DNA from 3 places in the Prochlorococcus sp. MIT 1318 genome. Region 3 is predicted to be linked to each of the others. Evidence: predicted binding sites of a transcription regulator. Region 3 holds the regulator's gene; each other region holds the start of a gene.
The links. The regulator NtcA, encoded in region 3, controls nitrogen genes in cyanobacteria. The targets are predictions, from matches to a motif close to GTANCNNNNGNTAC.
Positions count from the first base shown of each region.

Region 1 (3,191 bases), 440 kb from region 3:
AATGCCGATCCAAGCGGCTGGAAGTATGTTCCAGTCAATCCATACTGTGATAGCGAATAAGCCAAGGCCTACTACTGAGCCAGCAACGCAAGCGGTTAAAATTGGTTTGCGGCCAAAACGATCACTGAGAGCTCCAATTAGGGGAGCCACGACGAATTGAGCCAATGCATAAGTACCTCCAAGTAGCCCCAGGATTGTGCCGCTGTCTGTGAAGCGTCCTGGCAGGTATGGAAGTAATGGCAGTAAGAGGGTTTCACCTAGGCGATCGTTCAACAGAGTGACAAAGGCACAGAGAAAGATGGGAATCTGTGGTCGGCGCAATTGGGAATGAGTCAGGATGAATGTCACGATCCCATAGAGACTTGACGCCATTGATCTAAATGGCAGGCTCTTGTGACTGGTCGCCGCTTAAGACCCCTTACAAAAACTGATCATTTTGTTGTCAGGGAGATTTATGCCGATGCGATTGAATCTCAAGGGGGAGGCTTGTATTCCCCTGTTCAGATCAGTGCATGGGCAGCCTTGGCCTGGTTACCAGGAGTTCTGGATCGGCCACTGATCGAAGGACGCGGGTGGTTGAGTCTTGAGAACGACGAGGTTGAGGCTTTCGCTCTTCGTTATCCCTCTGATCGTTTGGCGCTGCTGTATTGCCGGGGCCGGTCTGCTCGTTGTGGCCATGCCACTGCGTTGCTTGAACAGGTGGAAGCTGAAGCCTTGCAGGAAGGAGAGCTAATCTTGGTGACGGAAGCCAGTTTGTGTAGTCACCCTTTGCTGTTGAAGTGGGGCTGGATTGAAATGGCTAAGGAAGTGATTCAGATCGGAGGTGTGAGTTTCGATCGTTATCGCATGGCGAAAAACCTACAGGCTCGCTTCAAATGATGGCCTCTCTCCAAGCAATGAGCTGCTCAAGCGTGGTTTGGGCTAAGCCTGATTGCAGACACTTTTCAGCATGAGCGATACCTTCATCGAGGTTGTCGGCCAGGCCAGCTAGCCATAGGTAGGTACCAGCATTCCAGAGGAGGGGCTGACTTAATGGCCCGCGATTGTGCAGAGCTTCCATTGCTTGCTCGCTCCACTCCGTCAGGTTGCTCCACTCAACGTCTTGGCTAAAGCAGCCATGGTTACGGGGGTGGAGGATGAGTCGTTCTGGCTTGCCATTTTGAAATCGGGATGTGATGCAAGCTCGACTGATGGGAAGGTCTGTGCTTCCTTCGAGCCCTTTCACAGTCACGAGATTTGTTTCACCTGCTAGCGCAAGGGCTTTCCAGGCCCGCTCTTCGGTGGGGGGATGCACGAAGCCGCTGACGAGTAAATGCTTTCCTTGATGTGCTGTCCAAAGCAGCTCCAAACTGGCCACAGGCGGTCGCTTGCCGATGTCATCGCGATAACTGATCAAGCTTTCGGCTAGCGGGAAGTGATCTGGCTGGTAAATCAGTGCCAGACCATGTTGTTGAAAGCCAGCTTCTAGGTTTGCTATTGATAGGCCTTGGAGTTGTAGCCCTAAGACTTTGAATAACTCTTCTGTGGTGACGCCATATTTGATTGGCATACGCTGCCCCCCTTGCAAGACGACGGGTTGACCAGCGTTGAGTAGGATCAGTGCTGTGAGCGGATAAATCGGGGCTGTTCGCTTGCGGCCGTCGAATGGCATCCCAAAGCAAATGGGTCGTTTCTGGCCATTGGCTGATTTCAGTTTGGGCCCAAGCACTCTGTATGTATCGAGCATGCCGGCGAGTTCCTGGGGCTCGGGTCGACGAATGCGATGGGCGATGAGGAAGGCGCCAATTTGAGCAGGGCTGGCTTGGGCTGTAAGGATGAGATGCAAGGCATCAGCTGATTCTTCACGGCTCATGCCACGACTGGTTTGCTCTCCACTTCCCACCTTCCTGAGGTGGGCTTTGAAGCGTTCACGGCCGGATAATTCGGGGCATGTGGTCACGATTGATTGCGGGAACTCATTGGATCTTTCTGTAGTCATGTAGCTGCGTGGAGTAGCGATTAAGACATCCTTGTGACATGTCTGCTTGGCACAGGCCTAATTGCCTCCGTTGGGCTTTAGGAATCACTGCAACGATAAAGCGAGGCTGTTTGCATTTCAGCGTAGTTATATTTTCTAAGTGCAATGTTCGAATCTCCAAAGTTTTTGCGCTGGGGTATTGATCAACGCCGAGACTGGTTTTATGCTATTTTTTATTTGATTATCGGGCTTTTGATTGCAAGGGCTCGTCATGCATCTTGCATAGAAGATTCATCTAAGAGTAAGAGTGCTTTTGTGGCACCGTAGTTCTGCTTTTCAGTAGTTGATTGGTGTCAATGAAATGAATCATCAGATACGATTGCTTTTGCTTGGATTGCAGTTTTCCTTTATTACCATCATTCTCTTTTTGATTCAATAACCCATATTGGCGTATCCGTTGGCTATGGATTTATTGCCATGATCTGTATTGCTGAGCAAGTTGTTTTTTGGCTAGGTCTCGATGGAGATCAGTCGGCAGACTTTGGCTGAGCTTGAACAGGTTTGATTGACTGCTGGATGTGCCGATGCAGCCCAGGGCTAGTAATGCTGCTCGTGTTGTAGCTTCGGAACCTTTTCTTGCCACTTCGGCAATGCGGTTGCTGATGTCGACACCATCGCGTCGTTGCAGAATTCGAATGGTGCTTAACACCACCGGATCGCGTATGTCGTTGAGGAGGTCGTCAAGGAGGTTCAGCAGCTCGTCATCGCTGAGTTGGTATGCCTTGAAGTTCAACAACTCCAGACCAGCCATGCGCATTGCTTGGGAAGGTTCTCTGAAAATTCTTTTTATAAGCAAAGTTGGCACGATTGCTCCCCAGCAGGCCATTGCTTGTAGTACCTCGAGCTCCAGTTCTTCTTGATCACCAAGTTGTTGGATGAGCCAGTCTCGAGCCTCAGGTTGATGGCAGAGGCCAGCTGCATGGATGAGTTCGGACTGCTTACCATGTTGCTTAAGCAGGGTTTTTAATATTCCCCAGCCATCATCACCAAGTAAACCCAGTCTTTCGGCTAAGGCTTTACGCAGATCAGCAGAAAGGCTGGGGCAGTAAACATTCCCCAGCCAGTCTGATTCTAGAGGAGTCTTACCTACTTTATTGAGACGTTCCCAGAGAACGGCTTCATCGAAGCTCATGAATGTTCTAGATCAGCGTGCGCCTAGTTCGGCTGCGAGTTC
Region 1 covers NZ_CP138958.1:628,711-631,901, reverse strand. The annotation lists gene SIB66_RS03310 (MFS transporter) at 1-372, opposite strand, end outside; gene SIB66_RS03305 (GNAT family N-acetyltransferase) at 394-879, shown strand; gene SIB66_RS03300 (anthranilate phosphoribosyltransferase family protein) at 872-1,978, opposite strand; gene SIB66_RS03295 (hypothetical protein) at 2,427-3,149, opposite strand; gene SIB66_RS03290 (formate/nitrite transporter family protein) at 3,162-3,191, opposite strand, start outside.
Region 1: a site for NtcA is predicted at 1,992-2,005, ahead of SIB66_RS03300 (anthranilate phosphoribosyltransferase family protein). Genes of this name have one in related genera too.

Region 2 (3,191 bases), 440 kb from region 3:
GATCGGCATCATAACCTCAGCCGGCTGAGGAGCACACGCTGCCACCTGTTCATCAACTACTGCACCCACAATCACAATCGACGGCGCTGCAAACCCTTCGCTCTGCACCCTTTGAACCAACTGTTCCAAGGGAGCTTTGAGGTAGCGCTGACCTACGACAGTGCCCTGTTGAATGATTGCTGCGGACGTAGCTGGATCGAGGCCACCGGCAATCAACTCTTCGACGATATAAGCAAGGTTATGCAAACCCATATAAATCACCAGGCTGTCACTTGCGCTAGCAAGATCCTTCCAATTCACAGAAGGGCGCTGTTTGTCGATCTTCTCGTGACCTGTCACAAAGGTGACAGAACTACCACCACAACGATGGGTCAGAGGAATACCCACATAGGCCGGCGCAGCCATCCCCGCTGTAATCCCAGGGACCACCTCCACCGATACCCCATGACTCTGCAAATAGGCGGCCTCCTCACCACCCCGCCCAAACAGAAAAGGATCACCACCTTTTAGGCGTACTACACAGGAATGACGCTGAGCCAATTCAACAAGCAACTCATTTGTCTTGGACTGTGGGACCCAATGACGTTCTCGACGTTTACCAACAAAATGCCGTTCACAAGACTCGGGCACTAACTCGAGTACTTCCTTAGGCACCAGAGCATCGTGAACCAAGGCTCCGCACTGGCGAAGCAGACGATAAGCCTTCAGTGTGAGCAAATCAGGATCACCAGGGCCTGCACCCACCAAATACACAGTGCCAAAGTCCAAAGAGCTCATGGCAATGCAGCCAGCAAATCAATCAAACCCAATCGAAATAACTCAATCTCAAGTAGGGAAGTCATCACCCCAGAATCGCGCAGCGTCTGCGTCATCTGGATTGGCGCCAAGGCAAGGAAAAGAGGCGTGGATGCCTCCTTCGCTGAAGCGACATCAGCATGCCAGTCGTCCCAGGAAAGCATGGGCAACGCCAGCCGCTGCTGCAGCAAACTTAAATAGCGATGAGCAACACCCTGGCGAAGGGGATGGTGAACCAAAACAAGAGAGCCATCACGACAATCCTGACGCTGCACCCACTCCTGTAACAATCGCCACCAAGAGGGCCAGGCACCCAAGAAAGGCACCAACCTGGTGTTCACACCCTGTTGCTGAAGTCGCTGACGAATCAACGGCACATCCTCTCGAACATGAGAACCAGGCAGCAACAACAAAGGAACCAGCCAAATAGGATCTGCACTCTGCTCATGGCGATCAGTAGCCGTTAAGGCCTCTACCAGCACAGGTGTGCCACGACGTTGCGCGACCTGCAGAGCAAAAGAACGCACACAAGAAGGAACATACCCACCAGCACGGCCATGCACGATCAAACGCAAAGCGCGCTTACAACCAACCTGCTCATGCTTTCGTAACAACGGCCACGGATCTAAGACATCCGAAACTGGTGAAGTCATTCCAGTCTTAATAGTCGACTGCAACCATGGCATCCCGTCGCTATCGAACACAGTCGCAAACTCGGTTGAGGACGAGTGGTCGCCAAGGCAGACAGGGTGCAACCCGCTCAAAACGCTTTAACAGTGACTTCGAAAGGGATTTAGCTGCCATGAACCGTGTGTGGAAAATGCTCAGACAAGGCACAATCCGCTGGTTGGGAGAGATAGGCCGCCAATACTGAAATCACTTAAAATTTATACACAGCAACCATAAAGAAGGAAACTTGTGCACCTAGATGTATCGATAAACACCAAATCTTGAATTTCACACAAATGCTCAGTTTTGTTCAATCTGATACCGCCAATACCCTCTTCATTGAGGCTTAATGACTCCATTCGCAGCGTGACCTGAATCCTCAACACCCCTGGCTCAGTCAAATCAGCCGGGCTCAGAATGTATACAAAGACACCAAATCTTGAATTTCACACAAATGCTCAGTTTTGTTCAATCTGATACCGCCAATGCCCTCTTCCATCAGGCTTAATGACTCCATTCGCAACTTACCCTTACTTCAATAATCGCAGAGTCTAAAAACCATGGGCATCGAATAAGCGAATAAAGTTTAAAAAACATGATCACTTCTTTTCAAGTTTAATTTCAACAAAATGTCATGGTTATTAGCTCTCCTGCTAAACAATTTCTCCAAGGAAAGAAGCTCAACAAAATTGAGCAAAACAAAGCTTTTAAAGATGGCTTAGATGTTGGTGATGAACTTGAAACCTTTGCTCAGGTTGGTTGGGAACAGGTCGATAAAACAGACCTCGAACTGCGCCTGAAATGGTATGGAATGTTCTGGCGACCGAAAACTCCTGGCAAGTTCATGCTACGGCTAAGGATACCCAATGGTGTTCTCAATAGCCACCAAATAAAAGTAGTGGCCTCAATCGTGGGTCGCTACGGAGAAGACGGCAGTTGCGACATCACAACACGCCAAAACCTACAACTTCGTGGTGTTTTACTGAGTGATCTTCCCGAAATCCTCAGACGTCTTGAAGAGGCAGGCCTCAACACAATCCAATCAGGTTTTGATAACCCACGCAATGTCACAGGAAATCCACTGGCTGGGATTGACCCTCTTGAAATTGTTGATACTCGCCCTTACACAACTGAACTACAAAATTTCCTCACGAATCAAGGAAAAGGAAACCATGAATTCTCCAACCTTCCCCGCAAATGGAATACGGCAGTTGCAGGGGCCCGCGATAATTTCCTGCTCCATAACGACATCATCTTCCATCCAGTGGAACACGATGGGGTGATGGGTTTCGGCGTCTGGCTCGGAGGGATCCTCTCCTCGCAGATGAATGACTATGCGCTGCCTTTAAATGCCTGGGTTAAACCCAATGAAATCTGTCGGCTCACCGGCACTATTCTAACGCTATGGCGAGATAACGGTGAGCGTAACAATCGCCCTAAGGGCAGGTTTCGCATGTACCTCGACAGCGTGGGCATCGAAGCGTTTCGCACCATGGTGGCGGAAAAATTTGGACCGCTAACTCCTGATCCCGGTTCTGTATTTGACGACAAGCCTCGCTCTTTTTACGGAATCCACCCTCAGAAACAAACAGGTCTTCACTACGCCGGCATGCATGTACCGGTTGGACGATTACGCGCAGAAGATCTTCAGGATCTTGCTAGCGCCAGTCTTAACTATGGCAGTGGTGAAATTCGTCTTACTGAAGACCAGAACATCATTTTGGTGG
Region 2 covers NZ_CP138958.1:623,870-627,060, forward strand. The annotation lists gene cobA (uroporphyrinogen-III C-methyltransferase) at 1-777, opposite strand, end outside; gene SIB66_RS03275 (CbiX/SirB N-terminal domain-containing protein) at 774-1,559, opposite strand; gene SIB66_RS03280 (ferredoxin--nitrite reductase) at 2,099-3,191, shown strand, end outside.
Region 2: a site for NtcA is predicted at 1,726-1,739, ahead of SIB66_RS03275 (CbiX/SirB N-terminal domain-containing protein). Genes of this name have one in related genera too.

Region 3 (3,191 bases):
GATTGGCTTCTTCACCGGGACGTACGCGTCGAAAAGCCTCCAGGTTTGCTTCCTGAAGTAGGCGGTCGATGACGGCTTTCGCCTGGCTGGGGTTATCGAGCCGCAGGGTGGCTGCGGCAAGTTGCTGCCCACTGCTAAGCACAACATCCCCTCGACGTAAGGCAATGAGGTTGGTCTCGAGCTGCTTCAGTTCTTTTTCAGCCGCGCTAATTCTGCTGCGAACATTGGCTAGTTCAACTTCCGTTCGGCGGATGTCGGCATCTTTTTTGGAAATGTCGCGACTGAGACGAGCTCGTTCCGCCTCGAGCTGTTGTCTTTGTTTTTGTAGTGGTGCGAGTTCGTTGCGAAGGGCGGCAGCTCGCTTTTTGGCTTCCTTTAGTTCATTCTGAACCTGATTGCTGTCCGACCTGGCCTGCTTGAGATCAAGCTCGGCATTGAACTGGGCCGACCGACTTGAATTGAGGGCATCGCGGCTTTGTTGGAGTTTGGCCTGAAGGTCATCCAGTTCAAAAAGTCCTACTCGCAGTTGTCGACTGACTAGCAGCATCAGTCCTAGGGACAGGGCGCTAATCAGGCTGCCAGTGAGAACGGTGATGAATACGGCTGTCCTTCGCGGTCTGAGATTGAACAGGCTCAGCCTTGCTTTGCCTACACGGCTGCCAAGTCGATCGCCGAGGGTGGAGAGCACACCACCGAGGACGAGTAGGGAGAGGATCAGCAGCCAGCCGGTCACGACAATGGGCGGGTGGGATCAGGAATAGTGTCAACCCGTTTCACCATCCTGGACTGGGACGGGGATCAGTTGAATTTTTTAGCAAGGGCAATCGGATCCAGAACGGTGATTTTCTTGCGATCGATTTGCACTAGACCTGAATTGCGAAGGTCTCCCAACAGGCGAGTAATGGTGACGCGAGTCGAGCCGATTGCTTCAGCGATGGACTGATGTGAGAGGCGTAGGTCAATGGTGATTCCTTGTTCCCCTGGAACCCCGAAATCCCGGCAGAGGACTAGTAAGAAACTCACAAGCCTTGATGACATGTCGCGGTGAGTGAGGGTTTCGATCATGGTCTCGGTTTGCAAGATTCGACTTGAGAGACCCTGCAGCAGAAGTAACCCCACGCTGGTGTCGTTTTCGATCGCCTGGCGAACTGAGGTGGCTGGCGCTGTGATCATTTCCACTCGGGTGAAGGCTACGGAGTGATAAAAACGGTCCGAGCGATGGCCTGTGAGCAGAGAAAGCACGCCAAATAGGCTGTTTTCACGCAGTAATGCCACGGTGATCTCTTCACCAGATTCATAGACCCGAGATAGCCGAACGGCGCCGCGTCGAATGAGATAAACCTTTTCGGCAGGATCGCCAGGAAAGAAGATGGTTTTGGAACGCTCCACCATTTCGTTGCTGGCGCCATCCAGTTCACGGATGACTTCCAGAAGGGTTTTCTGGGTTGGAGCAGGCGAGTTGGCCATACTTCCTGATCCTTGAACATAGGGTTGCTGGGCGTAACGGCTGAAGCCGCGGATGACGCCGGCCATGGCTGCGCAGCAAACGGCAGAAATATGAAGTTAGGGAGTGGACCTCCACCACCATGTAGCAATGGTGACGGTTTTTAGTCTTCTTGCATTAACGCCGAACGTTGGAAGGCTTGTAGGTGTTGCAGACCGGGTTCTGCCAGATTCAGCAAGTCGTTGAGTTGATGCCTGCTGAATGGAGCCCCTTCAGCGGTGCCCTGCAGCTCCAATAGGTGCCCATTGGAGCCCATTACCACGTTTAGATCCACATCAGCCCTGGAGTCTTCGCTGTAGTCGAGGTCGAGAAGGGGATAACTCTCCACTAAACCAACGGATACTGCAGCAACTTGCTCGATGACGGGTTGATGCGTGAGCAGCCCTTGTTCCAGCAAGCGATCGCAGCCTCGTTTTAAGGCAATCCAAGCGCCGGTGATGGAGGCTGTACGTGTGCCGGCATCGGCCTGAATGACGTCACAATCAATTCGCAGGGTGGTTTCCCCAAGAGCGGCCATGTCGATCACGGCGCGCAGGCTGCGGCCAATGAGGCGTTGAATTTCTTGAGTGCGTCCGGAAAGCTTGAGCAGTTCACGGTTCTGTCTTTGCGGAGTAGACCCAGGCAGAAGGCGGTACTCGGCGCTGAGCCAGCCTTTGCCTTGGCCTTTGCGCCAGCGGGGTACACCTTCTTCAACGCAAACACTGCAGAGCACTGAGGTGCGACCAGTGCGGATGATTAACGAACTCAGGGCAAAGCCCATTGGATCCCATGTGATCTGAAGGGGCCGCATCACGTCAGCAAGGCGGCCGTCAGCACGTGGCTGGGGGGATGTGAGCATCGTGCTGTTGGTGGTTGAGATGAACTGAGCCTGGCAGAAACAGGTGCTTTTACACCATGGATAGTGTCAAGAGCCTTGTTAAGCAGCTTCCCACCGCTACATTTGATTTCTGCTGGTTTTGTCGGGGCGATTGAGACTTTTATGACTGCCAGCCTGAGCCCTAGTCATCGCTCCGTGGATCCGTGCATGACGGACCATCGCTCGCAGGAGAGTGATGGGAGCCTGTCTTTGGCAGTAGTTGCTGATAGGCGTTTGCTGCATCTGGTAGCTCCTGAAGGGCAGCTTCAGGTTTATACAGCCCCCTATCGAGGCAGTTTTTCTGTTGTCTTGAGTCAGGCGTTAAGAGCGGCTGGGCTGGGAAGTCGTGTGTTGGTGGCTCAGTTCCTCAAGGGAGGAGTAGACCAAGGCCCAGATGGGCGTGTGCGCCTATGTGGGCGACTTGAGTGGCTGCGCCCGGCGGTTCCTGGCTGTCTATCTGAGCCTGCTTCAACGCTTGCCGTTGGCTCCAGCGCGCCTGAGGCCGTGGAGGCCATTTGGCATGAATGTCGGGATCGCATCATGGCGAGTGATTTGGATCAAATGGTGTTGGATGAGGTTGGTCTGGCGATTGCTCTTGGTTATCTCGATGAAGCTGATGTGTTATCAACTCTGGAACAGCGCCCCGGGTCGATGGATGTCATCTTGACTGGCTCAGTCATGCCATCGATCCTGATGGCAATGGCTGATCAGGTCACTGAGTTGCGTCGTGGTTTCTAATGCTTAAAAACGATCGTTGGATCACCGAACAGGCCGCAGCAGGGATGCTTGAACCCTTTCAAGCCGGACTGATTCGACATCTTGATCCTGAGC
Region 3 covers NZ_CP138958.1:186,915-190,105, reverse strand. The annotation lists gene SIB66_RS01085 (DUF3084 domain-containing protein) at 1-733, opposite strand, end outside; gene ntcA (global nitrogen regulator NtcA) at 799-1,533, opposite strand; gene rph (ribonuclease PH) at 1,608-2,342, opposite strand; gene SIB66_RS01070 (cob(I)yrinic acid a,c-diamide adenosyltransferase) at 2,484-3,098, shown strand; gene dcd (dCTP deaminase) at 3,098-3,191, shown strand, end outside.